One region of the Buttiauxella cochleicola genome, then DNA from elsewhere that is predicted to be linked to it. Evidence: predicted binding sites of a transcription regulator. Region 1 holds the regulator's gene; each other region holds the start of a gene.

Region 1 (10,402 bases):
ATGCAAGTACTGAGAACCCGCCAGACTAAAACTTGCGACAGCACCTAGCGCCATCAACCAAGCTTTTGGGTTAATGACTTGCAGCAAACCGCCCTGCCAGAATGGAATTGGCTCGGGTGGTGGCGCATCTGTTTCCAGGCGTTCGTAGGTCGCTGTACCAATTTTCCATGCCAACCATAAAAGATAAGCACTACCGGCAACCTTCAGAATCAGGTGTAAAGCGGGGTACAATAGAATTAAGCTACCCACACCAAAAGCTACCAATAATAAAATGCACTGCATACCAAGCATGATACCTATCATCAATGGTATGGTGCGCAGGAATCCGTAATTCGCGCCGGATGAAGTGAGTAGCATGTTGTTTGGGCCTGGTGTGATAGCAGCAACCCAGAGAAAGCCCAGCATTGAGAGAAAAAGCGTTTCCATGAAATGGGTGTTCCACACCCCGTAAAGTTAATTAGCAAACTAAATGAAACTAACAGTGTGATATGGCTACGACAAGTCCCGCAGTATTGAATTTTAATCACGAAGAAGATGAACAATTCCGTCCGTTGAAGGGTGTCAGTAATCCACACCTGCAAACCATGCTTCCGCGTTTGATTCGCCGTCGCCTCAATTTCAAACCTCACTGGCAGCGTCTTGACATGCCGGACGGGGATTTTGTCGATCTAGCCTGGAGCGAGGACCCGCGCCAGGCAATGCATAAACCACGGTTAGTCGTTTTTCATGGACTCGAAGGTAGCCTGCACAGCCCATACGCCCATGGTTTAATCGAGGCCGCCAGCAAGCAAGGCTGGTTAGGCGTGGTAATGCATTTCCGCGGATGTAGCGGGGTGCCAAACCGCATGAAGCGCATTTATCACTCGGGTGAAACTGAAGACGGAAGCTACTTCTTAAACTGGCTGTCTGAGCGTTATGGCAAAGTACCGACGGCGGCGGTCGGTTTTTCTCTCGGCGGCAACATGCTCGCCTGCCTGATGGCAAAACAGGGTGCCGATTGTACGCTTCAGGCTGGTGTAGTGGTTTCAGCCCCACTGATGCTTGAACATTGCAGCGCACATATTGAAAAAGGTTTCTCCCGCGTTTATCAGCACTATCTTTTGAATCTGCTGAAGAAGAATGCCGCACGTAAGCTAAGAAGCTATCCGGGCACACTCCCGGTAGATATGCGTCAGCTTAAAGGAATGCGTCGTCTACGCGAGTTTGACGATTTGATTACTTCAAAAATTCACGGCTTTGCTGACGCTATCGATTATTACCGCCAGTGCAGCGCGATGCCGCTGCTGCCACAAATCAAAACGCCGACGCTCATCATCCATGCAAAAGATGACCCGTTTATGGATCACCATGTGATCCCCGATAAAGCTATCTTACCTGCCAATATCGAGTATCAGCTGACACGCTACGGCGGGCACGTTGGATTTGTTGGTGGCACGCTGCGTCGCCCGGAAATGTGGCTTGAGCAACGTATCCCACAGTGGCTGAATAAATTCCTGGACCAGTAATATGATGATTCCCTGGCAAGATCTTCCTCCCGAAACGCTTGATAATCTGATTGAATCCTTTGTATTACGCGAAGGCACCGATTATGGTGAACAAGAGCGTTCACTGGAGCAGAAAGTGGCCGATGTTAAGCGCCAGCTGCAAAGTGGTGAGGCTGTGCTGGTATGGTCGGAACTCCATGAAACGGTAAATATTATGGCTCGCGGGCAGTTTCGCGGCTAAGCGTTTAACTTCTATACTGCATAATAAAACCACCCTCACCCAGCTATCTCCCTGAGAGTGAGGGCCAGCCCTTACTTACACACACTTGCGATCACCCATGGAGTTGTTGCCTTATGTCAGCCAAACATCCGGTTATTGCCGTAACAGGTTCCAGCGGCGCGGGAACGACAACCACCAGCCTTGCCTTCCGTAAAATCTTCCAGCAACTCAATTTACGTGCAGCGGAAGTCGAAGGTGACAGTTTCCATCGTTTCACTCGTCCTGAAATGGATATGGCTATTCGTAAAGCACGCGACCTGGGGCGCCATATCAGCTATTTCGGCCCAGAAGCCAATGACTTTGGTTTGCTTGAACAGACGTTCATTGAATACGGTAGAACCGGGCAAGGTAAGTCACGCAAGTATCTACATACTTACGATGAAGCCGTACCCTGGAACCAAATCCCCGGAACCTTTACGCCATGGCAGCCATTGCCAGAACCCACTGATGTTTTGTTTTATGAAGGTTTGCACGGCGGTGTAGTCACGCCACAGCACGATGTGGCTAAAGCCGTCGATTTGCTGGTTGGTGTGGTACCGATTGTGAACCTGGAGTGGATACAAAAGTTAGTGCGAGATACCAGTGAGCGCGGGCATTCCCGAGAAGCGGTAATGGACTCTGTGGTTCGTTCTATGGACGACTATATCAATTACATCACACCGCAATTCTCCCGCACCCACATCAACTTCCAGCGCGTCCCAACTGTTGATACCTCTAACCCATTTGCAGCTCGCGGCATCCCGTCTCTGGATGAAAGTTTTGTGGTGATTCATTTTCGCGGGCTGGATGACATCGATTTCCCGTATTTGCTCGCCATGCTACAAGGCTCATTTATTTCGCATATCAATACATTGGTGGTGCCGGGCGGCAAGATGGGGCTGGCGATGGAATTGATTATGACACCGCTGGTTAAGCGTCTGGCAGAAGGTCGGAATATCAATAATCAGGGCGGTTGAACCCGCCCGTTTTCACTCTTTAGCCTTCAATCACTTCATAGCTATGTGTAACGTTTACCGCTTTTTCAAGCATCAGTGCAACAGAGCAGTACTTCTCAGCAGAGAGGTCTACTGCACGGGAAACTGCAGCATCTTTTAGCTCTTTGCCTGTCACGATGAAATGCAGATTGATATGCGTAAACAAACGCGGAGCCTCTTCACGGCGCTCAGAGGTTAGTTTCACTTCACAATCGGTCACGGTGTAGCGGCCTTTTTGCAAAATAGAAACTACGTCAATTGCACTGCAACCGCCAACGGACATCAGCACCATTTCCATTGGGCTTGGTGCTTTATCACCTGAATTGCCATCCATAAGGATCTGGTGCCCTGAAGCGGACTCGCCCAGGAAGGTAAACCCTTCAACCCATTTCACTCGTGCCTGCATGCTACTCACTCCTGTAGAAAAATTACCTTTCAGAGTACGCAGATTCAGCAAATCTGGCAACGGAAGGCGACATGCGTCAAGCTGAAACGAGACAACAGGAGACACTTGTCAAAAGCTATGCTAAAACAATCCAGATGCTACATCGATACATTGACGTTATGCATGTATGCAGAGGACATCACTAATTACAGGCAGCAAGAATGACTTGCATGCCATCTCCCCAAGGTGGGGAATATTCTAATTACTTGCAACGCCAGACAGGATGTTTAGCGTCCTGTCGTTGGTAGCCAGTTATAAAACAGAGGATAACCGCGCATGGTGCTTGGCAAACCGCAAACAGACCCGACTCTCGAATGGTTCTTGTCCCATTGCCACATTCATAAGTATCCATCGAAGAGCACACTCATTCACCAAGGTGAGAAGGCAGAGACGTTGTATTACATCGTCAAGGGCTCTGTGGCTGTTCTGATTAAAGATGAAGAGGGCAAGGAAATGATCCTCTCCTATCTAAATCAGGGCGATTTCATTGGTGAGTTAGGGCTGTTCGAAGAAGGTCAGGAACGTAGTGCCTGGGTTCGTGCTAAAAGTGCCTGTGAAGTGGCTGAAATTTCTTATAAAAAATTCCGCCAGCTGATCCAGGTCAATCCAGACATTCTGATGCGCCTGTCTTCACAGATGGCTAACCGTCTGCAAGTCACTTCAGAGAAAGTAGGCAACCTGGCATTCCTGGACGTTACCGGTCGCATCGCGCAGACGCTGCTGAACCTGGCTAAACAACCTGATGCAATGACTCACCCAGACGGTATGCAGATTAAAATTACCCGTCAGGAAATCGGTCAGATCGTGGGTTGCTCTCGCGAAACTGTTGGTCGTATCTTGAAAATGCTGGAAGATCAAAATCTGATCTCCGCTCACGGTAAAACGATCGTCGTATACGGCACTCGTTAATCTCCGTCTAAAAAATGGCGTGTTGCTTCATAACACGCCTTTTTTGTCTCTAAAAAACTAAATCCGAAACCCGATTAATTGAAGTTGCAGCAAGGCAGCAAGTGAGTTCATCCCGATGAGCTTACTCAAGTAAGTGATTCGGGTGAATGAACGCAGCTAACGCCGCTGCAGCTTTAAGTAAGAAGGGTTTATGTGGCGAAGACTGATCTACCATCCCGAAGTTAACTACGCACTGCGGCAGACGCTGGTGCTGTGCCTTCCGGTGGCAGTAGGTTTGCTCGTCGGCGATCTCCAGTCTGGTCTGCTTTTCTCTTTAGTCCCTGCCTGTTGCAACATTGCCGGTCTTGATACTCCGCACAAACGTTTCTTCAAACGCCTGATCGTCGGTGGCTGTCTGTTTGCTGCCAGCAGTTTGATCATGCAGCTTTTGCTGCTTTACACCACTGTGCCACTGCCCGTCATTCTTGTTGTGATGGCGCTCTTGCTGGGTGTCACGGCAGAAATCAGTTCCCTGCACGCTCGTCTGCTTCCCGCATCACTCATTGCTGCCATATTTACGCTCAGCATGGCCGGGAATATGCCGATCTGGAAACCGATGCTGCTGTATGTCTCCGGTACGATTTGGTACGGCGTATTTAACTGGTTTTGGTTCTGGATGTGGCGCGAGCAGCCACTGCGGGAATCATTGAGTCTGCTCTATCGGCAGTTGGCAGATTACTGTGAAGCAAAATACGGCATGCTGACTCAACATACCGATCCGGAAAAAGCGCTCCCACCGCTGCTGGCTCGTCAGCAAAAAGCGGTGGATCTCATTACCCAGTGCTACCAACAGCTTCATATGCTGGCGGCAAACCAGCAAAACGGCTACAAGCGTTTGCTGCGTGCATTCCAGGTAGCATTGGATTTGCAAGAGCACATCTCGGTAAGCCTTCACCAACCAGCTGAAGTTCAGAAGCTCGTCGAGCAAAGCCATGCAGAAGCAGTTATTCGCTGGAATGCACAGACCATCGCGGCGCGGTTACGTGTACTGGCTGACGACATTCTTTACCATCGTTATCCACAGCGTTTTACGATGGAAAAACAGATCGATGCCCTTGAGAAAATCGCCCGTCAAAATCCAGATAACCCGGTTGGGCAATTTTGCCATTACCACTTCAGCCGTGTCGCTCGCGTGCTACGCACCCAACGCCCACTGTATGTCCGTGATTTAATGGAAGACCGGCAACGCCGTTTACCGTTGTGGGCGGCATTGAAAAGTTATTTATCATTGAAGTCAGCGGCGCTTCGCAACGCAGCAAGATTGGGTGTGATGCTCACGATAGCCAGTCTGCTGGGTGCATTTTTACATCTGCCCAAGCCCTACTGGATTTTAATGACGGTAATGTTCGTGACGCAAAACGGCTACGGTGCCACACGAGTTCGTATTCTCCACCGTTCGGCTGGCACCATTGCAGGCCTTGCCATCGCAGGTATTGCGCTTCACTTCCACTTCCCGCAAAGCATTGCTCTGGGCGCGATGCTGGTCATTACGTTGGTGAGCTATCTGTTTATTCGCAAAAGCTACGGCTGGGCGACGATAGGCTTTACGGTGACCGCCGTTTATACCCTGCAATTGATAACATTAAGTGCCGAGCAGTACATCGTCCCTCGCCTGATAGATACCTTGCTAGGCTGCTTGATAGCCTTTGGCGGCATGGTGTGGCTGTGGCCACAATGGCAGAGTGGCTTGTTACGCCAGAATGCCCACGATGCGCTGGAAAGAGATCAAAATGCAATTCGCCTGATTCTAAGTAATGACCCCGAACCAACGCCGCTCGCTTATGAACGTATGAAGGTTAACCAGGCACATAACGCCCTGTTTAACTCCCTGAACCAGGCGATGCAGGAACCTGGGTTTAACTCGCATTATCTGGCGGATATGAAATTGTGGGTGACGCACAGTCAGTTTATCGTCGAGCACATCAATGCGATGACGACTCTCGCCCGCGAGCATAATATGCTGACGCCGGATCTCGCCCAGCGTTATCTGCAGTCGTGCGAAATCGCGCTACAACGATGCCAACAGCGGCTTCAGTATGATGGGCCGGGGGAAACCAATGACGCGAATATTCTCGACCCGCTGGAAGGGCTTCCAAACGGGCCATTAAGTACGATGGAACAACATTTACAGCGGATACTGGGCCATCTGAGCACCATGCATACCATATCTTCGGTTGCCTGGCGTCAACGGCCACATCATGGCATCTGGCTAAGCCGCCTACGACGGCCAGGCTAAGTATTACGCTTTAATCACCTTCGCAACTGCTTTAGCGAAACGCTTCATACCTTCTTCAATATCGGTATCTTCAACAATCAACGCAGGTGCGAAACGCATTACGTCAGGCCCGGCATTCAGCACCATCACACCCTCTTCCGCTGCCGCGTAAAGGAACTCACGTGCGCGGCCTTTGTATTGCGGTTTGAGCTCAGCACCGATCAATAACCCCATCCCACGGATATCGCTAAACAGATCAAACTGCTCATCGATCTGTTGTAAATGGCTGACGAACTGTTGCCGCTTCGCCGTCACACCACTGAGCACTTCAGGTGTGTTGATGATATCAAACGCCGCGCCCGCGACCGCGCAGGCCAGAGGGTTACCGCCGTAAGTTGAACCGTGTGTACCGACATGAAACGCCGATGCAATTTCCTGAGTCGTCAGCATCACGCTGACCGGGAAGCCACCGCCGAGTGCTTTTGCGCTGGTCAAAATATCTGGCGTCACGCCGTAGTGCATATAGGCAAACAGCTCACCGATACGCCCCATGCCACACTGCACTTCATCAAATACCAACAAAGCTTTGTGCTCATCACACAGTTCGCGCAAGCCTTGCAAGAACTCTGGTGTTGCCGCCGTAACGCCGCCCTCACCCTGAATCGGCTCAACCACGACCGCGCAGGTATGGTCGTCCATCACGGCTTTTACCGCGTGCAAATCATTAAATGGCACATGAATGATGTCAGCTGGTTTCGGGCCAAAACCATCGGAATACTTAGGTTGCCCACCAACTGAAACAGTAAACAGAGAGCGACCATGGAAGGCGTTATGGAAAGCGATAATCTTGGTTTTATACGGGCTATGGCGCGTGGAAGCGTAGTAGCGGGCCAGTTTAAAGGCTGTTTCATTCGCTTCGGTGCCGGAATTCATAAACAGCACGCGTTCAGCAAAAGTGGCGTCAATCAGCTTGCGGCCAAGGCGTAGAGCGGGTTCATTGGTGAAAACGTTGCTGGTATGCCATAACGTTTCGCCCTGAGTTTTTAGCGCTTCAACTAAAGCTGGATGGCAGTGACCTAGCGCAGTAACAGCAATCCCACCTGCGAAATCCACATATTCTTTCCCTTGTTGATCCCATACGCGGCTACCTTTACCTTTTACCGGGATAAACTCTGCCGGTGCATAAATCGGCAAAATAACTTCATCGAAAGTTGCGCGGGTAATTGCTGATTGTTCAGTTGCCATTTATTGCCCATCCCCTTTTTACGCGTGAAAGCTTCATGAGAAAATGAAAATATAATCATGAAATATGCATAAAAAATCATTAACTGGCAATAAAAAATCAACGTTTAAGGAAATTGGCTAACAGCTGGTGTCCCTGCTCGCTGAGAATGCTTTCTGGGTGAAACTGCACACCTTCCAGGTCAAGTTCGCGATGGCGAATGCCCATAATTTCCTGCTTATCCGTCCAGGCGGTCACTTCAAAACAGTCGGGTAAGGTGGCGGGGTCGATCACTAAGGAGTGATAACGCGTTACGGTTAAAGGGTTGTTCAGGCTGTGGAAAACACCGTGATTGCTATGCGAGATAACCGAGGTTTTACCGTGCATCACTTTTTGCGCGCGAACAATAGTCGCGCCGAATGCCTGCGCAATCGCCTGGTGTCCAAGGCAAACGCCGAGAATCGGCAACTGCCCGGCGAAATGCGTAATCGCCGCAAGAGAAATTCCTGCTTCGGTGGGCGTGCAAGGGCCAGGAGAGATGACCAGTTTTTCTGGTGCCAGGGCAGTGATATCAGAAAGAGTCAGCTCATCGTTACGTTTCACCACCACTTCTGCGCCTAATTCACAAAAGTATTGATAAAGGTTCCAGGTAAATGAGTCGTAATTGTCGATAAGCAGTAGCATCGCGGCTCCAGGGTAAATAAGAACCGCGCTATTCTATTCGCTTTCGCGCGCTTCACTCACGACTTTAGTGAAAATCTCGATGAGCAGTGTCAAATCACCCAACGCCCCGGTTTGATTCGCCGTTGCCCATGCTTCAGGCGATACGTCTTTCCAATCGAGGATGTAACCGGCATGAATCGCTAACTGCTCGAAGAACACACGCTGCGCCCGACCACTGCCAACAAAGAACGGATGAAGGACGTTAATTTCACAATAGTAATGTGACAGGCGCAGAACGAACTCAGTTCTGGAAAGTCCGACGAGATAATGCTCGTCCTCCATTTCTTGCATCAGATCGTTGCCTTCATTTTCGATGTACTCGAAATGACAGAACTGTATCTCCCCTTTGGAAATATCAACATCTCGTAGCTCGCCTGCCCAGTCGAAAACATCCTGAAAAAGCTGCTGATGGATGGCACACAACCAGGGTAAGCCGCGATGCAACGGGCCAAGTTCAATCGTATCTACACGCTGCGCGATAATCTCATCTTGCGCATGAGGCTCAAGGATATCCAGCCGGCTGCTGGCATGAAATGAACGGCTGCGCAATTGCTGCCAAAGGCGGGATTTTTGTTTGTCGGTCAGTTTCTTTGCCATGATGCCTCCCTAAATGACGACCCGTTGTTGCCACAAGTATAAGCAGCAATCGGTGGAAGTGCAGGAAGCGGTAGATTGCGCGAGTACGGAATACTCGCGCAGGAATTTTTTACGGCAGGACTTTAGCGGAGAGGATAACTACAGGTTTTGACGGAACATTTTGGTATGGGCCGACATCATGAGTCTGGACCTGGGAGATCTTATCGGCAACGTCCATCCCTTTCACAACTTTACCAAATACTGCATAACCGAAGTCGCGCTGGCCGTGATCGAGGAAGGCGTTATCTGCCACATTGAGGAAGAACTGGCTGGTCGCGCTGTCTTTATCGGCAGTACGCGCCATGGAAATAGTACCGCGAGTGTTACGCAAGCCGTTATCGGCTTCATTTTTAATCGGTGGGTTAGGCTGCTTCTGATTCATATCTGCAGTGAAGCCGCCGCCCTGAAGCATGAAGCCCGGGATCACGCGATGGAAAATGGTGTTGTTGTAGAAACCGCTGTTAACGTAATCCACAAAGTTTTTCACAGAGACTGGGGCTTTCTGGCTATTTAACTCAAGCTCAATTTCACCCGCTGATGTGGTCAACAGGACATGTGGGTCACCTTTAGCAGCAAGTGCCGCAGGAGAGAGAGCGGTTAGAGCAAACACAGTTGCTACAGCCGCCAGAGTCGATTTGAGCATGAATAATTCCTTACGAATGCAGTGAATGAGGCAAGTTGCTAGATTGTAAAGACGCACTCAAGTATGCGCCAGCCATTTACGGTTTTTTACTTTCACACAAATCAATAAGTTAAATGAATCAATAATCAAATAACACGATTAATCGTGACGCTGGTCACCTTAAATACAAGTCGTTGCAGCAAATGAATTATAAATTGTATGAATGAGTCACGTTTTTGACTAAAATCCATTCTTCTCGAGTGCTGTCAAAGCACTTTACATTTCTATTCACAGGCTTGTCATGACTAACAGCAACCGCATTAAGCTCACATGGATCAGCTTCTTCTCCTACGCACTCACTGGTGCGTTGGTAATCGTCACCGGGATGGTGATGGGCAATATCGCCGAATACTTCCACGTCCCCGTTTCCAGCATGAGTAACACCTTTACTTTCCTGAACGCCGGCATTTTGATTTCTATCTTCCTTAATGCCTGGTTAATGGAAATCGTACCGCTCAAAACTCAACTGCGTTTTGGTTTCATCCTGATGGTGCTGGCCGTTGCCGGACTTATCTTTGGCGATAACCTGACTATCTTCTCAGTCGCGATGTTTGTACTCGGGCTGGTCAGCGGTATCACGATGTCCATTGGTACGTTCCTGATTACGCACATGTATGAAGGCCGTGAGCGTGGTTCACGCCTACTGTTTACCGACTCCTTCTTCAGTATGGCAGGGATGATCTTCCCAATGGTGGCCGCGATTCTGCTGGCTCGTAGCATCAACTGGTATTGGGTTTATGTCTGCATCGGTCTGGTTTATGTCGCTATCTTCATCCTGACCATCGGTTGTGAC
Region 2 (10,402 bases), on a different contig from region 1:
TTCAGACGTTTGATGGACTGACGAACAGTTTTCCAGTTAGTCAGCATACCGCCCAACCAGCGATGGTTCACAAAGAACTGATCGCAGCTCAGAGCAGCTTCTTTTACTGGTTCGCTTGCAGCACGCTTAGTACCAACGAAAAGGATTTTGCCTTTACGAGAAGAAATCTTGCTCAGTTCAGCCAAAGCTTCGTTGAACATAGGTACAGTTTTTTCAAGGTTGATGATGTGAACTTTGTTACGAGCGCCGAAGATGAAAGGCTTCATTTTCGGGTTCCAGTAACGGGTTTGGTGACCGAAGTGAACACCAGCCTTGAGCATGTCGCGCATGGAAACAGTTGCCATGATTAAAACCTCTATATAAAAGTATGGGGTTAAGCCTCCACGTATCCCATATTACCGACCCCTAAGGGCACCCCGGAATATGTGTCGATACGTGTGTGTTATTTACACAAAGTGAGAGTGTTGGCTGTATCCGAAAAATCGGAATACAAGTCCGGCGCGCTTTATACCATAAAACAGACCCGGACTCCAATAGTTGTTAGTTGATAGTGCGCACACTGATTCTCGATTTGGCACCGATCGTAGGCCCTGATACCATTGCCCCACTACTGCTCAATTATTGTCGATAACGACGACACCTGCGGATCGAATTAATGGCTATCTCAATTAAAACACCTGAAGAAATCGAAAAAATGCGCGTCGCGGGCCGTCTTGCCGCTGAAGTGCTGGAAATGATTGAACCCCACGTACGACCAGGCATCAGCACTGGTGAACTGGACCGTATCTGTAGCGATTACATCATTAACCAGCAGCATGCTATTTCTGCCTGCCTGAACTACCACGGCTTCCCGAAATCCGTGTGCATTTCCATTAACGAAGTGGTCTGCCATGGTATTCCTGATGACGCTAAAATCCTGAAAGATGGAGATATCGTCAACATCGACGTAACTGTCATCAAAGATGAATACCACGGTGACACCTCGAAAATGTTCATCGTCGGCAAACCGACTATTCTGGGCGAGCGCCTGTGCCGTATTACTCAAGAAAGCCTGTATTTGTCACTGCGCATGGTAAAACCAGGCATTCGCCTACGCACTCTGGGTGCTGCAATTCAGAAGTTCGTTGAAGCTGAAGGTTTTTCTGTGGTTCGCGAATACTGTGGACACGGTATTGGCCGCGTATTCCACGAAGAACCGCAAGTGCTGCATTACGATGCTGATGATGGTGGCGTTGTGCTGCAACCGGGTATGACTTTCACTATCGAACCGATGGTGAACTCCGGCGATTACCGTATTCGCACCATGAAAGACGGTTGGACGGTGAAAACCAAAGATCGCAGCTTGTCTGCACAATACGAGCATACTATTGTGGTGACAGATAACGGCTGCGAAATTCTCACTTTACGCAAGGATGACACCATCCCCGCGGTGATTTCGCATAACGAGTGATATGCCTGGCGAAAGTCAGCAATCGAAGCCGGCTTATGCCGGCTTTTTTTATGGATGGCGACATGACACCGAGCTTACCCGAGCAGTACGCAACCACAGTGCTTCCTGAGATTTCCGGGCAACCTGAATACCCCGTCAACTGGACAGATTCAGAGCTTAATTGCGCCGAAATTAAGGCCCGCCTCGATACCTTCCAGAAATGGTTAGGAACAGCATTCGACGACGGTATTTCCGCCGAAAAACTTATCGATGCCCGCACCGAGTTTATCGACCAGTTACTGCAACGGTTGTGGGTAAACTACGGTTTTGGTGATATCGCTGAAACCGCGCTCGTCGCGGTGGGTGGTTACGGGCGCGGTGAACTTCATCCGTTATCTGACATTGATTTGCTGATACTCAGCCGTAAACGTCTGAGCGAGCCGCAATCCCAGAAAATCGGTGAACTTCTCACACTGTTGTGGGACGTAAAATTAGAAGTCGGCCACAGCGTACGCACGCTTGAAGAGTGCCTGCTTGAAGGTCTTTCTGATTTAACGGTTGCTACCAACCTGATTGAGTCGCGCTTACTAATTGGCGATGTCGCACTCTTCCTTGAACTGCAAAAACACATTTTCAGCGACGGTTTCTGGCCATCCGCCAAGTTCTTTGCCGCAAAAATTGATGAGCAAAATGTTCGTCATCAGCGTTACCACGGCACAAGTTATAACCTCGAACCAGATATCAAAAGCAGCCCCGGCGGTTTGCGTGACATCCACACGCTGCAATGGGTCGCGCGTCGCCACTTTGGCGCCACGTCCATGAGTGAAATGGTCGGCTTTGGTTTTTTAACCGAAGCGGAAAGAAATGAACTGGATGAGTGCCAACACTTGCTGTGGCGTATTCGCTTCGCTTTGCATCTCGAAGTAAATCGTTATGACAACCGTTTGTTATTCGACAGGCAGCTCAGCGTTGCTCAGCGTCTGGATTACAACGGTGAAGGCAATCAGCCGGTCGAACACATGATGAAAGATTTCTATCGTGTGACCCGTCGCGTCGGTGAGCTTAACCAAATGCTGTTGCAGCTGTTTGATGAAGCGATTCTTGCGCTAGATGCCAGCGAAAAACCGCGCCCACTGGACGATGACTTCCAGTTACGTGGCACTCTCATTGATCTGCGTGATGAAACGCTATTTATGCGTGAACCGCAGGCTATTTTGCGCATGTTTTACATGATGGTGCGTAACCGTGACATCACCGGAATTTACTCAACCACCCTACGCCATTTGCGCCATGCGCGTCGCCATTTAGTACAGCCGCTTTGCTACATTCCGGAAGCGCGCGATCTCTTCCTCACCATATTGCGCCACCCCGGCGCCGTGAGCCGCGCCTTATTGCCAATGCATCGTCACAGTGTGTTGTGGGCGTATATGCCGCAGTGGTCACATATCGTCGGGCAAATGCAATTTGACCTGTTCCATGCTTATACGGTCGATGAACACACCATTCGCGTGCTGCAAAAACTGGAAAGCTTCGCGAAAGAAGAAACTCGTCCAAAGCATCCATTATGTGTCGATCTCTGGCCGCGCCTGTCGCATCCGGAGCTGATCCTGATAGCAGCCCTGTTCCATGATATCGCCAAAGGCCGTGGCGGGGATCACTCGGTTCTCGGCGCACAGGACGTTTTAAAATTTGCTGAGCTGCATGGGCTGAACTCTCGCGAGACGCAGCTTGTCGCGTGGCTGGTGCGCCAACATTTGCTGATGTCGGTCACCGCGCAGCGCCGTGATATCCAGGACCCGGAAGTGATTAAGCAGTTTGCCGAAGAAGTGCAGACTGAAAACCGTTTGCGTTATCTGGTCTGCCTGACCGTCGCTGATATCTGTGCGACCAACGAAACTTTATGGAATAGCTGGAAACAGAGCCTGTTGCGTGAGCTCTATTTCGCTACCGAAAAACAGCTGCGCCGTGGAATGCAAAACAGCCCGGATATGCGTGAGCGTGTGCGCCACCACCAGCTTCAGGCGCTGGCATTACTGCGTATGGATAACATCAACGAAGAGGCACTGCATAATATCTGGCGTCGCTGCCGGGCGAACTATTTTGTTCGCCACACGCCAAACCAAATTGCATGGCATGCGCGCCACTTGCTCAAGCACGACCTCAGCAAACCGATGATTTTGCTGAGCCCGCAGGCAACGCGCGGTGGCACAGAGATTTTTATCTGGAGCCCTGACCGCCCTCACCTGTTCGCCGCTGTTTGTGCCGAGCTGGACAGGCGCAACCTCAGCGTTCATGACGCCCAAATATTTACTACGCGCGACGGCATGGCAATGGACACCTTTATTGTGCTCGAACCGGACGGCAGTCCGCTTTCAGCCGACAGGCATGACCTTATCCGCCACAGCATTGAACAAGCCATTACGCAGGCAAGCTGGCAAACACCTCAACCGCGCCGCCAGTCTGCCAAACTGCGTCACTTTACCGTCGATACTGAGGTGAATTTCTTGCCAACGCATACCGACCGAAGAACGTTCCTGGAGCTGATTGCTCTGGATCAGCCAGGCTTGTTGGCACGAGTGGGAGAAGTGTTTGCCGATCTCGGAATTTCGCTTTACGGGGCGAGAATTACGACAATTGGCGAGCGAGTAGAAGATTTATTTATAATAGCCACCGCCGACCGGCGTGCTCTTAATAATGAGTTGCAAGAGGAAGTACAGCAACGGTTGACAGCGGCCCTTAATCCAAACGATAAATAACAGTCTGTTAATTTCGTCACAATCAGGAAAATGTTCACAATGCCAATGCAGCAGCTACAAAACGTAATTGAAACCGCTTTCGAGCGCCGCGCCGAAATCACTCCGGCAAATGCTGATACCGTCACTCGTGAAGCGGTAAACCAGGTCATCTCCCTGCTCGACAGCGGTGCGCTGCGCGTTGCCGAAAAAATTGATGGCCAGTGGGTTACCCACCAATGGCTGAAGAAAGCCGTTCTGCTTTCTTTCCGTATCAATGACAACCAGGTTATTGATGGTGCCGAAAGCCGCTACTTCGATAAAGTGCCGATGAAATTCGCCAACTATGACGAAGCACGCTTCCAGAAAGAAGGTTTCCGCGTTGTACCACCAGCGGCAGTTCGCCAGGGCGCATACATCGCGCGTAATACCGTTCTGATGCCTTCTTACGTCAACATCGGCGCATACGTTGATGAAGGCTCAATGGTTGATACCTGGGCAACAGTCGGTTCTTGTGCGCAGATTGGTAAAAACGTTCACCTGTCTGGTGGCGTAGGCATCGGTGGCGTTCTGGAGCCATTACAGGCTAACCCAACTATCATTGAAGATAACTGCTTCATTGGCGCGCGTTCAGAAGTTGTGGAAGGCGTTATCGTTGAAGAAGGTTCTGTGATTTCCATGGGCGTTTACATTGGTCAAAGCACGCGTATTTATGACCGTGAAACCGGCGAAGTGCATTACGGCCGCGTACCAGCAGGTTCCGTGGTTGTTTCCGGCAACTTGCCATCAAAAGATGGTAAATACAGCCTGTACTGTGCAGTTATCGTGAAAAAAGTCGACGCGAAAACCCGCGGCAAAGTTGGAATCAACGAGCTGCTTCGCACTATCGACTAATAAAATGTGCAAAAGGCGGGCTTCCCCGCCTTTTTAGCATTTAGGGCTAGCGGAAAAGGATTTTTCCGTTAATTATCTTGATATTGCTGATATCGAAAAAGGTAACACTATGTACGATAACTTGAAAAGTCTGGGTATTACCAATCCTGATGAGATCGATCGTTATAGCCTCCGGCAGGAAGCCAACAACGATATCCTGAAAATCTATTTCCAGAAGGATAAAGGCGAGTTTTTCGCTAAAAGCGTGAAGTTTAAATACCCACGCCAGCGCAAAACTGTCGTTGCCGATGGCGTCGGCCAGGGTTACAAAGAAGTGCAGGAAATCAGCCCGAATCTGCGCTATGTAATTGATGAATTAGATCAACTTTGCCAGCGAGATCGCACTGAAGTGGATCTGAAACGCAAAATTCTCGACGATCTTCGCCATCTGGAATCCGTAGTTGCTCACAAGATCAGTGAAATTGAATCCGATCTTGAAAAGTTAACCCGCGGTAAATAATGCAAAAGGGCCGGAATCTCCGGCCCTTTTATTATCTTTGCTCATCCAGTTGCAACGCCACATACAGCAGCAATCTATCGTCAAAATTCCCTAAATCTAACCCTGTTAATTCCGAAATACGGTTAAGTCGGTACTCGAGCGTATTACGATGAATAAACAATGCCTTAGATGTTGCCAGCGGCTGTACGTTATGGCGGAACCACGCGCTTAACGTTCGGCGCAGTAGCCCGTTGTTATCCATTGATTTCAGGCGAGCTAAAGGTCGCGCCAGTTCATTCGCCTGCCAGCCGCCCCGCAAACTATCCAGCAGCACTGGCAACATCAAATCCTGATAAAAATAGCCCCTGCTTTCCGGCATACGCTGTTTGCCGACCATCATGGTAGTGCGAGCGGTTCGATACGAGCGCGCAATACTGCCAGGCCCGGTAAAATAGTTGCCCAGTGCGACGCGAAAGCGTAGCTGACCATTTTCTTTCATACGGTTGATTAGCTGCTCTACTCGCTTGCGATGATCTTCTGCATCCCAACGGCCAAAGGGATTTAGCGCAGGTTTCAACACCACCATTTCCGTTAACGACACAATGGCTATCAAATTATTCCGCTCAGGTGTCGTGAGTGCAGTTTGCAGCTGCTGTAACTCTTCCATAGCGCTTTCCACGCCAAGCTGCCCACTATCTACTTCCACAACGGCGACCACACGAGGTTGATTCAGATCGATACCCAAGCGTTGTGCCCATTCGCTCAACGCTGGCGTTTGTTCTTCGGCCTGAATCAAATTCATCACTAACTCCTCACGCAGACGAGTGTCTTGTGCCAGCAAGTGCATCAGACGAGATTGTTCAAGCATCATCTCCGCCGTCATACACACCAGCTCACCGTACTTACGCAGCGAACCCGGCTCCCCTGTCAGACCGATAACACCGACAATTTCACCTTCGATGCGCAGTGGCAGGTTAATCCCCTGACGCACGCCGTGCAGATGCCGGGCCACGGCATCATCAATATCAACCACACGCCCCTGAGAGAGCACCAGCAATGCACCTTCGTGCAATTCACCAATACGTTCTTTATCACCGCTACCAATGATTCGCCCACGCGCATCCATCACGTTTATGTTGGTATCAATAATGGTCATGGTACGCGCCACAATGTCCTGCGCCATTTTGGTATCAAGGTGCCAGCCTGCCATGTGTCCTCCTGAGTCGTGCTAATGGCCTAGCATAGGCGAGATGGATCGCCTCAGCATTGTGCGAATGCACAAAGCACCGATGAAGAGTATGGAGTTGTGGTAAGGCTCACAAAAAAGGGCCGCAATTTGCGGCCCTGATGGTTTAAGGATAACTTAGTGGCAATTAATTACTGCATCAACAGATAGATGGTGCTGTCGCCACGCTGAATATTAAGCGCCATTACAGACGGTTTGGTGTCCAGAATTTTGCGCAGTTCAGCGATGTTATTTACAACCTGCTGGTTAACACCAATGATGATGTCGCCTTTTTTCAGGCCAATACGTGCAGCCGGGCTATTGCCTTTTACGTTATTGACGATGACACCCTTCTCATCTTTACCGCTGCGGTTGCTCATTTCCGCACCTTCGATACCAGTGAAGATGGTGGCTGAATCAACCTGAGTCTGGCTGCTTTGTTGCAGTTCCAGGTTTACTGAAACTGGTTTGCCATCACGCAACAAGCCAAGGGTCAATTTGCTGCCGACTGGCATAGAACCCACTTCAGCGCGCAAGGCAGCGAAACTACTAATTGCTTTACCGTTCATGGAAACCACAACGTCACCGGCTTTAACGCCCGCTTTCGCAGCAGAAGAGTTCGGCATAACCTGGCTGACGAATGCACCACGTTGCGCATCAACTTTCATCGCTTTCGCTAACTCGGAGTTCAGCTCAGTCCCAAGGATACCCAGTTCGCCACGCTTAACCTGGCCGTATTGCACCATCTGCGCGGTCAGGTTTTTCACCATGTTGCTTGGGATAGCAAAACCGATACCGATGTTGCCACCGTCTGGTGCCAGAATCGCAGTGTTAATCCCGATCAGCTCACCATTAAGGTTAACCAGTGCACCACCGGAGTTACCACGGTTGATTGCCGCATCGGTCTGGATAAAGTTCTCATAGTTTTCAATGTTCAGGCCACTACGACCCAAAGCTGAAACAATACCGGAGGTCACGGTTTCGCCCAGACCATACGGGTTACCGATAGCCACGGTGTAATCGCCAACGCGCAGTGCGTCGGAGTCAGCCATTTTTATCGCGGTCAGGTTTTTCGGATCCTGAAGTTGCAACAGTGCGATATCAGAACGTGGATCTTTACCGACCACTTTTGCTTCGAACTTACGTCCATCACTCAGGGAAACCTGAATTTTTGTTGCATTATCAACAACGTGGTTGTTTGTCACCACATAGCCTTTAGCGGCGTCAATAATTACACCAGAACCCAGTGCTGCAAATTTCTGCTGCTGACCGCCGCCCTGAGGGCCCTGGTCAGCTGGTCCACCCTGGCAGAATGGAGAGCTCTGGAATGGAGAGCCTTCCTGACAGAATGGTGAATTATCACCAAAGAACTGCTGGAAGTTACGCCCCATACGCGGTGTATTAACAGTGGTGCTTCCCTCAACGTTAATACTCACTACGGAAGGCATCACTTTTTCCAGCATCGGCGCAAGGCTTGGCATAGGTTGCCCAGCGGTTGCAGGTACAGAAGAAGCGGTCTCTGCCGCAATTGCAGATACAGGACTCAGCGCCAAACCCAGGCTAAGAGCCAGCGCGCTCATTGCTAAAGTTGTTTTTTTCATCGATTTCAGTCTCAAGTTAATAAGTCACGCAAAATTGCTGTGTAGGCCCATATAGAGTGACAATTGAGGCGCTAAGTTCCGCCGATAAGTCACTGGAAAAAGTAAAAATTTATTGTCCGTCTTTACAAAACTCAATGAGAAACTTATTCCACCGCCATCAGGCGCCGATACTCATCCCAGGCGAATAAGTCCGTCATTCCACTGATATAATCCTGAATTAGACGACAGCGGTAATAATATTCCCATACCGGGAAATCACTGGCTGACGGCGTCAAATTACTGACTGCTTCAACATACGCAAGCCTATGTTTTGTCGATAATTTGTGGAACAATCGAGTTTCAATCGGTAGACGACGTAAACTTTCTTTCTCCACCAGTTCAGCAAAATCCTCAACTGATATATTGAGTAATGGACTGTAAATTTCAAGTAAGCCACTGATAACGCGATAACCTTGTAACTCAAGTTGCTCAACTTCTGGGTGACTAAATACATGTTTAAATGCAACCTGCTTATATAGCTCCAACAGGCGTGCAAAGGGGCTGTCATCTTCTAGTAGTGCGTGATTGAACTCGCCGCTAAATATATCGCTGATATTATCGATAAAACGTTGCGCGGCATAAGGCACCAACTGGTTTAGCGTGTTGACGCGCAAATACATAAAGAACTGATCTTCGGTACTGCGGCGCATCTGATTTGAACGGGATTTCTCCCAGGCCTCATCCACTACACGCTCAAAAAGATCGCCTTTGCTATGCTCGCCCCAGGCATCACATAAGTGCTGATAAAGTTGTTCAACGCTAAAAATGCGCTTCTCAACCGCATCTTCCAGATCCGCCACACAGTATGAAATATCGTCCGCAGCTTCCATTATCCATGTCAGCGGAAAACGGCTGTATTCTCCCAGTTCAAGCTCTGTACGCAAACGGGCAATGTACGACTCCTCAGAAAGATAGAAGCCTGGTTTTTTCATCAGATAAGCGTGGCTTTTCGGCGGCTCGCCAACAAACCAGGCCGGGCGCGTATATTTGAGAATGCAACCAACCTGCGCCCAGGTCAGATTCATGCGCAGTAGACTATGTACCAGGCGAATGCCCTGAGCATTTCCTTCGAACTGACAAAGATCCTGGCGCACCTTGTGGCGCAAGCCATTCAGTTGATCTTCACCTTCACGCAGGCGTAAAGCTTCAACCCGGCAACGATCATCGCTGCGCGGCTGGCTTCCGGCATCTGTTGGGAACAAACGCTGACGGAACCAGTCATTAATAGCTGACTCACCGAAATGACCAAACGGCGGGTTGCCGATGTCGTGCATCAGGCAGGCCATTTCAACAATGCTTTCAAACGGGCCGGTGAGTTCATGCAGCCCAAAGCGCTCGAGATCCTGCTGCTCCTTCAGGCGGCTCAGCACTTCTTTGGCGATGTAGCGCCCGACTTGCTGAACTTCCATCGAGTGAGTCAAACGTGTGCGAACAGAGGCGTTACGCTCCAGAGGGAAAACTTGAGTTTTCTGCTGCAAACGACGAATTGCCGGAGAGTTAACGATCCGCCCGCGATCGCTTTCAAAGATTCGCAGGATTTCGTGTTCGTTCTTCTGCCCTTCAGGGGAGCGGAAACGACGATGCCAGTTAATTTTCTTGCGGAAATCTATCTCACTCATGCCCTCTCCTGCGCCTTTTAACAGCGGATTAATTCCTTGATGCCAGCCATGATAGACTATGAAGGTAATTTAACACTTTAGCGAGAATCACTATGAAAGTAGGCATCATTGGTGCAATGGAAGAAGAAGTTACGCTGCTGCGTGACAAAATTGAAAGCCGTCAGACTCTGAAGCTTGCAGGGTGTGAAATTTACACCGGCTCCCTGAATGGCGTTGAAGTCGCTTTACTGAAATCAGGTATTGGCAAAGTTGCAGCTGCAATGGGTGCAACTCTCCTGCTTGAGCATTGCAAACCAGATGTAGTGATCAACACCGGTTCTGCGGGTGGTCTCGCATCCACACTTAAAGTTGGCGATATCGTGGTTTCTGATGAAGTGCGTTACCA
Region 3 (10,402 bases), on a different contig from region 1:
AGCACATCAATATTTCCGCCTTTGTCGGCAATGGCAATAAAATCACTGCGCGGAATATTTCCCATACTGCCCACCAACCAAATGATGTACAGCACTAACGCCATTAACGTCCCCCAGACAAGGCAACGCTTAATGGTCTGTGGATCTTTGCCGTAATACTTCATCAGGCTCGGCACATTACCGTGGTAGCCAAACGATGCCAGACAGAAAGGTAGCGTCATGAATAAATACGGCAGATAACTTGGATTAATCGCTTTGCTATCCAGAAGCGTTGCAGGTTCGACATGCCACATCAGGCCGCCAAACGTCATAAAGAAGGTGAGGATTTTTGCGCCGAGCACAATCGTCGTCATGCGGCTCACTGCACGGGTGCTGAGCCAAACAATAAAAGCGACGATAAAGGCAAAAATTAACCCGGCAAATCGCGCAGGGAAATCGACAGACATTTTACCGAGCGTGTGGTGAATCACCGAACCACTTGCCGAAATGTAGGCGTAGGTAAGGATGTACAGAACAAATGCAATGGAAAGGCCATTGATCAGATTCCAACCTTTACCCAGCAAATCTTTGGTGACGGTATCAAAGCTTGAGCCAACGCGGTAATTGAGGTTGGCTTCCAGAATCATCAATCCGGAGTGCAGCATACAAAACCAGGTCACTAATAACGCTGCAATAGACCAGAAGAACCACGCGCCAGACATCACCACCGGCAGAGAGAACATTCCTGCACCAATAATAGTGCCGCCAATAATCATTACCCCACCGAAAATAGACGGCGAAGCGTGGGTGGTTGCAAAAGTTGCCATACGAATTCCTGAGACAATGAACGACTGTCGAAGCGACAGGCTTACTGCGCTACATTGTACCAGTACATGAGTACAATTTGGATAAAAAAAATCCCGGTTGCATTAACCAGGATTTTTATCACTGCCTGCTGATTAACAGCAGGCATAAACTTCTGTCAATTAAGCTTCAGTTGTACGACGACGAGTTGGAGCTGCGCCATCTTCACGACGTGGGCCACGACCGCCTTCACGACGTTCGCCGCTGAAGCTACGTGGTGCACCAGCACCTGCAGGGCCATCACGACGTGGACCGCGACCGCCTTCACGACGCTCACCACCACCACCGAAGCTACGGCCTGCGCCTGCACCAGCACCGCCGCCACGACGTTCGCCGCCACGGTCAGTACGAGGTTGTGCATCACCCATCAACTGCATATTCATTGGTTTGTTCAGAATACGAGTACGGGTAAAGTGCTGCAGGATTTCGCCCGGCATGCCTTTTGGCAGTTCGATAGTAGAGTGAGTTCCGAACAGCTTGATGTTACCGATGTAACGGCTGCTGATATCACCTTCGTTAGCGATAGCGCCAACGATATGACGAACTTCAACACCATCATCACGGCCAACTTCAATGCGGTACAGTTCCATATCGCCAACATCACGACGTTCGCGACGTGGTGCATCGCCATCACGCTGTGGACGATCTGAACGCTCTGGACGGTCACCGCGTGGTGCACGATCCGGACGATCGCCACGTGGAGCACGGTCTGAACGTTCGAAACGCTCATCACGCTCACGGAATTCACGCTTAGGACGCATTGGTGCATCTGGTGGCAGGATCAGAGGACGTTCGCCCTGTGCCATTTTCAGCAGTGCTGCAGCCAGTGTTTCCATATCCAGCTCTTCATCAGCCACAGGCTGAATTTTTGCCAGCAGACCACGGTACAGATCCAGATCGCTGCTTTCCAGCTGCTGCTGAACTTTAGCTGCGAACTTGGCCAGACGGCGCTCGCTCAGCAGTTCACGGTTTGGCAGCTCTACTTCAGGAATAGTCAGCTTCATGGTGCGTTCGATGTTGCGCAGCAGACGACGCTCACGGTTCTCAACGAACAGCAGAGCACGGCCAGCACGACCCGCACGACCGGTACGACCGATACGGTGAACGTAAGATTCTGAGTCCATCGGGATGTCGTAGTTAACAACCAGGCTGATACGCTCAACGTCCAGGCCACGAGCCGCAACGTCGGTTGCAATCAGGATATCCAGACGACCGTCTTTCAGACGTTCCAGAGTTTGCTCACGCAGCGCCTGGTTCATGTCACCGTTCAGTGCAGCACTGTTGTAGCCGCTCTGTTCCAGCGCTTCTGCCACTTCCAGAGTTGCGTTTTTGGTACGTACGAAAATGATCGCCGCATCAAAATCTTCAGACTCAAGGAAACGAACCAGTGCTTCGTTCTTACGCATACCGTGCACAGTCCAGTAGCTCTGGCTGATGTCCGGGCGAGTAGTAACGCTAGATTGAATGCGAACTTCCTGCGGATCTTTCATGAAACGACGGGTAATACGACGAATCGCTTCTGGCATAGTTGCAGAGAACAGAGCGGTCTGATGACCTTCTGGAATCTGAGCCATGATGGTTTCAACGTCTTCGATGAAGCCCATACGCAACATTTCATCAGCTTCATCCAGTACCAGACCTTTCAGGCTGGACAGGTTCAGCGTACCGCGTTTTAAGTGGTCAAGCAGACGACCTGGGGTACCAACAACAATTTGTGGTCCCTGACGCAGGGCGCGCAGCTGCACGTCATAACGCTGGCCACCGTAAAGGGCTACAACGTTTACGCCGTGCATATGTTTAGAGAAATCCGTCATGGCTTCAGCAACCTGAACCGCCAGTTCGCGGGTCGGTGCCAGCACCAGGATTTGTGGTGCTTTCAGCTCTGGATCAAGGTTGTGCAGCAGCGGTAAAGAGAACGCTGCAGTTTTGCCGCTACCCGTCTGGGCCATACCCAGTACATCGCGGCCAGCCAGCAGTTGTGGGATACACTCTGCCTGGATTGGAGATGGTTTTTCGTAACCCAGATCGTTCAGGGCTTTAAGGATGGAGTCGTTAAGACCCAGATCAGAAAAAGTAGTTTCGATAGTAGTAGTCTCGATGTTGTCAGTCATGTAGTACACGTGCCTCGTAGATGGCGGCCAGTCTACATAACTCATCGTGAAATTGACCTGCAATTTTCATTGAAAAGTGTGAACCGGCTCAAATTTGGTTGATTAACGAACAAAAACGCCCTCACCCGTTAAGGTGATGACTTTAATAAAAAAGTTTATGGGCTGATCGATGTTCGTCAGCTATTGCTGGTCCGATTCTGCCAGGTCATCTTGCTCCTGGCCCAAGAGCGCTAATTCCAACAATGCATAACGATGCTCAACGTAGTTGTGTACGTTGTTAGCGACCGCTAACTTGAACAGTGCCGTGGCGCTGTCCTTTTCCCCCAGACTTAGGTAGTACTTACCTAAATAGAAGTTGGTTTCACTGAGATGCTCAGCGAGCGAGGTGTTATCCGTTGCGTCCGCCTCGAGGCGTTCCATTAACGTTTTTTCGTTAATGTTCCCCAGGTAGAACTCGACAATGTTCCATCCCCATTGCTCTTTGTCCGATTTATCGAGGCGCTGTTGTAACGCCACTTTAGCCTGCTTTGCATCTAAATTGCTTTCAGCAATGTAGAGCCACAGACTACGGAAAGGATCATTGGGATCGTCTTGATAAAACGCTAGCAGATCATCTTGCGCTAAACGATAACGACCACCGTAGTAGAGGGCGATACCGCGATTTAAATGCGCATAGTTGTAAGTTGGATCAAGCTCAAGTACAGAATCAAACGCTTCATAGGCAGCATCAAAATTGCCTGCCTGCGTTAAATATATACCTAAGTAATTGAATACTTCAGGCATATCGGGGCGGATTGCCAACGCTTGTGAAAAATCATTTCGCGCCAGAGCCCGCAAGCCGAGGCTATCATACAACACTCCGCGCTCATATAAAAGCTGCGCGCGCTCATCATCGGTTAAAGCCCGGCTGGCAAGTATCTGTTCCATGCGTGCAAGAATGACTTCTTGCTGCAAAGTCGGCTGCAATGGCACCGCCAGGACTTCACGTTCACGCCAGGAGGAGTTGCTGCATCCTGCCAGCGCGAGAGCTGTCGCAACGAAACACCAGCGCAAAAAAGGCTTCATTTCCCACTCCCGAAGACAACATATGGATGACGTCCTGTCCGCCGGCTCTAAAACGAGACTCCCTGCCCCGTAATAAATAGCTCTCCATGTCGCCATGGAGAGCTTAATCGGTATCGCTTACTCAGCTTCTGGTGCAGCTGGTGCTGCGTTTTCCGCTGGAGACTGCTCAGTTGCTTCTTTGATGCTCAGACGAACACGGCCCTGGCGGTCAACTTCCAGTACTTTAACTGGAACTTCTTGACCCATCTGCAGGTAGTCAGTCACTTTCTCTACGCGCTTGTCAGCGATTTGAGAAATGTGCACCAGACCTTCTTTGCCGCCGCCGATAGCAACGAATGCACCGAAATCTACGATACGAGTAACTTTACCCTGGTAGATACGGCCTACTTCGATTTCAGCAGTGATCTCTTCGATACGACGAATAGCAAACTTCGCTTTCTCGCCATCGGTCGCCGCGATTTTCACGGTGCCGTCATCTTCGATTTCGATAGTTGTACCGGTTTCTTCGGTCAGCGCACGAATCACGGAACCACCCTTACCAATCACGTCTTTGATCTTGTCTGGGTTGATTTTGATTGTGTGAATACGTGGAGCGAACTGAGAGATATCGCCACGCGGAGCGTTGATAGCCTGTTCCATCACGCCAAGGATATGCAGACGCGCACCTTTAGCCTGGTTCAGAGCCACCTGCATGATTTCGCGAGTGATACCTTCGATTTTGATATCCATCTGCAGTGCAGAGATACCTTCACGGCTACCAGCAACTTTAAAGTCCATGTCGCCCAGGTGATCTTCGTCACCAAGGATGTCAGACAGAACAACAAAGTTCTCGCCTTCTTTAACCAGACCCATCGCAATACCGGCTACAGCGGCTTTGATTGGCACGCCTGCATCCATCAGTGCCAGAGAAGCACCACATACGGAAGCCATGGAAGAAGAACCGTTAGATTCAGTGATTTCAGACACTACACGTACGGTGTACGGGAAGCGGTCAGCTTCTGGCATAACAGCCAGTACGCCACGCTTAGCCAGACGACCATGACCAATCTCACGACGCTTAGGAGAACCGACCATGCCGGTTTCGCCTACGGAGTACGGAGGGAAGTTGTAGTGGAACAGGAAGTTGTCGGTACGTTCGCCCATCAACTCATCCAGGTTCTGTGCGTCACGTGCGGTACCCAGAGTTGCTGTAACCAGCGCCTGAGTTTCACCACGGGTGAACAGTGCAGAACCGTGAGTACGTGGCAGAACGCCAGTACGCACATCCAGACCACGGATCATGTCTTTTTCGCGACCATCGATACGCAGTTCACCAGCCAAAATACGGCTACGAACAACATTTTTCTCGATAGCATGCAGGATGTCGCTGATTTCGCCAGCATCAATTGAATCGTCTTCAGCTGACAGTGCAGCGATAACGTCAGATTTGATGATGTCGACTTGTGCGTAACGCTCTTGCTTATCAGTAATACGGTAAGCATCGCTCAGACGGGATTCAGCAAGTGCAGCAACGCGCGCATTCAGCGCTTCGTTAGCGGCTTCTGGCTGCCAGTCCCAACGTGGTTTGCCAGCTTCAGCAACCAGAGAGTTGATGTTCTGAATAACAACTTGCTGTTGTTCGTGGCCAAATACTACCGCGCCCAGCATCTGGTCTTCGCTCAGCAGTTCAGCTTCGGATTCAACCATCAGCACAGCACCTTCGGTACCGGCAACAACCAGATCCAGCTTGCTGGTTTTCAGTTCGTCAGCAGTTGGGTTCAGAACATACTGGTCATTGATATAACCAACACGTGCAGAGCCAATTGGGCCGTTGAATGGAATACCAGACAGGCTCAGAGCGGCAGATGCACCGATCATTGCAACGATGTCTGGGTGAACTTGTGGGTTCACGGAAACAACAGTCGCGATAACCTGAACTTCGTTCACGAAACCTTCCGGGAACAGCGGACGCACTGGACGGTCAATCAGACGCGCGATCAGTGTTTCGCCTTCGCTTGGACGGCCTTCACGACGGAAGAAGCTACCTGGGATGCGACCAGCAGCGTAAGTACGCTCCTGATAGTTAACAGTCAGAGGGAAGAAGTCCTGGCCTGCTTTCGCTTTTTTCTGACCGACTACGGTCACGAATACAGCGGTGTCGTCCATGCTTACCATTACTGCTGCGGTAGCCTGGCGAGCCATCATACCGGTCTCTATTGTGACCGTATGCTGACCGTATTGAAATTTACGGACAATCGGAGTTAGCAAAATAATATCCTTAATAATCTTTGGTAGCAGGTGATTGCACTTGCTCCGTTTAACCCGATCTCTATCGCATCCTCGCGACTAATGACAACCCTAACCCGCCTATGCGGATAAAGCCTCTCATTAGCCGCGCGAACCTCTGCAACAAAGATCACACACTGCAACAATACATTAGTTTCCATAGAATTGCTGCCATCTGGTTGAAAAAAGGGGCCCTAAAAGGCCCCTTTTTCTGAAACTCGCAAGACTTAGCGACGCAGACCCAGACGCTCGATCAGGCTGGTGTAACGTGCTACATCTTTACGCTTCAGGTAGTCGAGCAGTTTACGACGCTGAGAAACCATACGCAGCAGACCACGACGGCTGTGGTGATCTTTTTTGTGCTCAGAGAAGTGACCCTGCAGGTGGTTGATCTGAGCAGTCAGCAGTGCAACCTGAACTTCGGTAGAACCGCTGTCGTTAGAACCACGACCGAACTCGGAAACGATTTTTGCTTTAGCTTCAACGCTTAGAGACATTTTAAACTCCAAAATTATAGATAAAAAGATAGAGTGCCGATCTCTAATTCAGCAACTCCAGTGCACTTTCACAACAATGTTAAACAAAGGTATGAAAGTTAAGCCGCGCCATTTTACCTGTAGCCACCTCTTATCGCAAGGCAACTCCAGGTGTCAGAGCGGATACTCAACAACCAAACGACGAGGCGCTACGCGTCCATCATCATCAATTTCGGCCATGCCGATAAATTTGCCTTCATCACCTTCGGTGACGCGGACTAGCCCTTCTACTGGGCTACCTGCCACTTGCACCGGCTGCCCATTCTTGAAGTAACCCGCAACAGCAGGTAATAAATTCACGATTGGGAAGTCTGAAGCCGGACTATCCATTGGCATCAATAATGGATCTAACAGCACCAATGGCTCAATTTCTTGCGCTTGTGCTTGCTCAACCAATGCATGCAATTGCTCAAGCGTTACCATGCGTTCGACAGGATACTTGCTCACTGCAAGGCGACGCAGGAAAGTCACATGAGCACCACAACCGAGTTTTTCACCTAAATCATCAGTGATAGTTCGGATGTATGTTCCCTTAGAACAGTGAATTTCCAACTCAAGTTCATTGCCTTCATGGCGAATAAACAGAAGTTCGTAAACCGTGATAGACCGCGCTTCACGCGGCACTTCGATACCCTGGCGCGCATACTCATAAAGTGGCTTGCCTTGATATTTCAGTGCGGAGTACATCGATGGAACTTGCTGCGTTTCACCACGAAAGCTATCTAACGCTTGCGCCAACTCTTGCTCGGTAAAGGTTACCGGACGCTCCTGAACGATTGTGCCATCAGCATCAGAAGTATCAGTGCGCTGCCCAAGGCGGGCAATAACACGGTAACGCTTATCGGAGTCGAGCAGATAACGCGAGAACTTTGTCGCTTCACCGAGGCAAATCGGCAGCATGCCAGTTGCAAGTGGGTCAAGCGCTCCGGTATGCCCGGCACGGTTAGCGTTATAAATACGCTTCACTTTCTGCAATGCATCGTTCGAAGATAAACCCTGAGGTTTATCTAACAACAGTACTCCGTGGATATCACGACCACGACGACGAGGACGACTCATTAATCCTCCTTGCTGTCATCCGTATCGTTTACACGGCGCTCATCATCGTTTCTGATGACGTTAGATACCAGATTCGACATGCGCATACCTTCAACCAACGAGTTATCGTAGAAGAAAGTCAGTTCAGGCACGATACGCAGGCGCATTGCTTTGCCCAGCAAAGAACGAATGTAGCCAGAAGCATCCTGTAAAACCTTGATGCCTTCTTTCACTGCTTGTTCGTCTTTATCGTTCAGGAAGGTTACAAACACTTTGGCATAAGCCAGATCGCGTGACACTTCGACACCAGAAACGGTGGTCATCATGCCCAGACGCGGGTCTTTAATTTCGCGCTGCAGGATGATTGCGATCTCTTTCTGCAATTCCTGGGAAACACGCTGTGGGCGACCAAATTCTTTCGCCATAATAAATTCTCCATAAAATCAGGGGGCGCTCGGCCCCCTAAAGATATTAGCTATGTACCCGGCTGATATCAGGCGATGGTACGTTGGATTTCGATGATTTCGAATACTTCGATCACATCACCAACACGCACATCGTTGTAGTTCTTCACGCCGATACCACATTCCATACCATTACGAACTTCGTTAGCGTCATCTTTGAAGCGGCGCAGGGATTCCAGCTCGCCTTCATAGATAACAACGTTGTCGCGCAGAACACGGATTGGGTTGTGACGTTTGACCACACCTTCGGTAACCATACAACCTGCGATTGCGCCAAATTTCGGTGATTTGAACACGTCGCGAACTTCGGCCAGGCCGAGGATCTGTTGTTTCAGTTCCGGAGACAGCATGCCGCTCATTGCTGCTTTAACTTCGTCAATCAAATGGTAGATGACGGAGTAGTAACGCAGATCCAGGCTTTCTGACTCGATAACGCGGCGTGCAGATGCATCAGCACGAACGTTGAAGCCAACCAGAATAGCGTTAGAAGCTGCAGCAAGCGTTGCGTCAGTCTCAGTGATACCACCAACACCGGAACCGATGATTTTAACTTTAACTTCATCAGTAGACAGTTTCAGCAGGGAATCGCTGATCGCTTCAACAGAACCCTGAACGTCCGCTTTCAGCACAACGTTAACTTCAGACACTTCGCCTTCGGTCATGTTGGCGAACATGTTTTCCAGTTTAGATTTCTGCTGGCGAGCCAGTTTAACTTCGCGGAATTTACCCTGACGATACAGAGCAACTTCACGAGCTTTTTTCTCGTCACGAACAACTGTTACTTCATCACCCGCTGCCGGAACACCAGACAGACCAAGGATTTCAACAGGAATAGACGGACCCGCTTCAGTAACTTCACGCCCCATTTCGTCACGCATTGCACGAACACGGCCATATTCGAAGCCACAAAGAACGATGTCGCCTTTGTTCAGCGAACCTTCACGAACCAGAACAGTTGCTACCGGGCCACGACCTTTATCCAGGAAGGATTCGATAACTACACCGCTCGCCATACCATCACGCATTGCTTTCAGTTCGAGAACTTCAGCTTGCAGCAGGATTGCGTTCAGAAGTTCGTCAATACCAGTACCTGCTTTAGCAGATACGTGGATGAACTGGCTTTCACCGCCCCACTCTTCTGGCATGATGCCGTACTGAGACAGTTCCTGCTTAACGCGGTCTGGATCAGCTTCTGGCTTATCGATTTTGTTCACCGCAACGACTACCGGCACCTGCGCCGCTTTCGCGTGCTGGATAGCTTCGATAGTTTGTGGCATTACGCCATCGTCTGCAGCAACAACCAGAACAACGATATCCGTCGCCTGAGCACCACGAGCACGCATAGAAGTAAACGCTGCGTGTCCCGGGGTATCCAGGAAGGTAACCATACCGTTGTCAGTTTCTACGTGGTATGCACCGATGTGCTGGGTAATACCACCCGCTTCGCCAGACGCTACTTTAGTAGAACGAATGTAGTCGAGCAGGGAAGTTTTACCGTGGTCAACGTGACCCATGATGGTAACAACTGGAGCACGTGACTCAGCAACTGCGTCAGTGTCACGGTCGCTCATCAGCGCTTCTTCCAGCTCGTTTTCACGACGCAGGATAACTTTGTGGCCCATCTCTTCGGCAACCAGCTGTGCGGTTTCCTGGTCGATGACCTGGTTAATGGTCGCCATAGCACCCAGTTTCATCATCGCTTTGATGACCTGAGAGCCTTTAACAGCCATTTTGTTAGCCAGTTCTGCAACAGTCACTGTTTCGCCGATAACGACGTCACGGTTAACTGCCTGCGCAGGCTTGTTGAAGCCTTGCTGCAGAGAACTTGGTTTACGCTTGCCTTTACCACCACGAACTGCAGCACGCGCTTCTTCACGGTCAGCTTTAGACTCGCCGTGTTTGCCGCCTTTCTTCTGGCGTGGTGCTTTAGTTGTCGCAGTACGAGCACGAGTACGGCCAGCTTCAACTTCGCGGTCGTTTTCGTCTTCAGCCTGGCGAGCGTGTTGAGAAGTGGTTACATGGTAATCAGATTTATCGTCTTCCACTTTCTCTTCTTCCGTCCATACACCTGCGTTAGCTT

What was found. The regulator CRP, encoded in region 1, controls carbon source genes, mostly activating them, when cyclic AMP is high. The targets are predictions, from matches to a motif close to ATGTGANNNNNNTCACAT.
Region 2: the regulator CRP is predicted to act here: its motif matches at 6,838-6,855, upstream of LVQ79_RS19260 (CdaR family transcriptional regulator).
Region 3: the regulator CRP is predicted to act here: its motif matches at 3,031-3,048, upstream of yrbN (protein YrbN).

Annotation. Positions count from the first base shown of each region.
Region 1 covers NZ_JAJSOU010000002.1:40,845-51,246, forward strand. The annotation lists gene LVQ79_RS02485 (LysE family translocator) at 1-426, opposite strand, end outside; gene LVQ79_RS02490 (hydrolase) at 489-1,505, shown strand; gene LVQ79_RS02495 (YheU family protein) at 1,507-1,725, shown strand; gene LVQ79_RS02500 (phosphoribulokinase) at 1,839-2,720, shown strand; gene LVQ79_RS02505 (OsmC family protein) at 2,740-3,144, opposite strand; gene crp (cAMP-activated global transcriptional regulator CRP) at 3,460-4,092, shown strand; gene LVQ79_RS02515 (YccS/YhfK family putative transporter) at 4,283-6,367, shown strand; gene argD (bifunctional acetylornithine/succinyldiaminopimelate transaminase) at 6,371-7,591, opposite strand; gene pabA (aminodeoxychorismate synthase component 2) at 7,689-8,252, opposite strand; gene LVQ79_RS02530 (putative adenosine monophosphate-protein transferase Fic) at 8,286-8,888, opposite strand; gene ppiA (peptidylprolyl isomerase A) at 8,998-9,570, opposite strand; gene tsgA (MFS transporter TsgA) at 9,851-10,402, shown strand, end outside.
Region 2 covers NZ_JAJSOU010000017.1:46,237-56,638, reverse strand. The annotation lists gene rpsB (30S ribosomal protein S2) at 1-344, opposite strand, end outside; gene map (type I methionyl aminopeptidase) at 656-1,450, shown strand; gene glnD (bifunctional uridylyltransferase/uridylyl-removing protein GlnD) at 1,513-4,185, shown strand; gene dapD (2,3,4,5-tetrahydropyridine-2,6-dicarboxylate N-succinyltransferase) at 4,231-5,055, shown strand; gene LVQ79_RS19265 (DUF3461 family protein) at 5,165-5,554, shown strand; gene LVQ79_RS19260 (CdaR family transcriptional regulator) at 5,586-6,743, opposite strand; gene degP (serine endoprotease DegP) at 6,911-8,359, opposite strand; gene dgt (dGTPase) at 8,503-10,017, opposite strand; gene mtnN (5'-methylthioadenosine/S-adenosylhomocysteine nucleosidase) at 10,110-10,402, shown strand, end outside.
Region 3 covers NZ_JAJSOU010000005.1:300,416-310,817, forward strand. The annotation lists gene mtr (tryptophan permease) at 1-806, opposite strand, end outside; gene LVQ79_RS09205 (DEAD/DEAH family ATP-dependent RNA helicase) at 966-2,954, opposite strand; gene yrbN (protein YrbN) at 2,947-3,024, opposite strand; gene nlpI (lipoprotein NlpI) at 3,135-4,019, opposite strand; gene pnp (polyribonucleotide nucleotidyltransferase) at 4,137-6,266, opposite strand; gene rpsO (30S ribosomal protein S15) at 6,512-6,781, opposite strand; gene truB (tRNA pseudouridine(55) synthase TruB) at 6,935-7,879, opposite strand; gene rbfA (30S ribosome-binding factor RbfA) at 7,879-8,283, opposite strand; gene infB (translation initiation factor IF-2) at 8,352-10,402, opposite strand, start outside.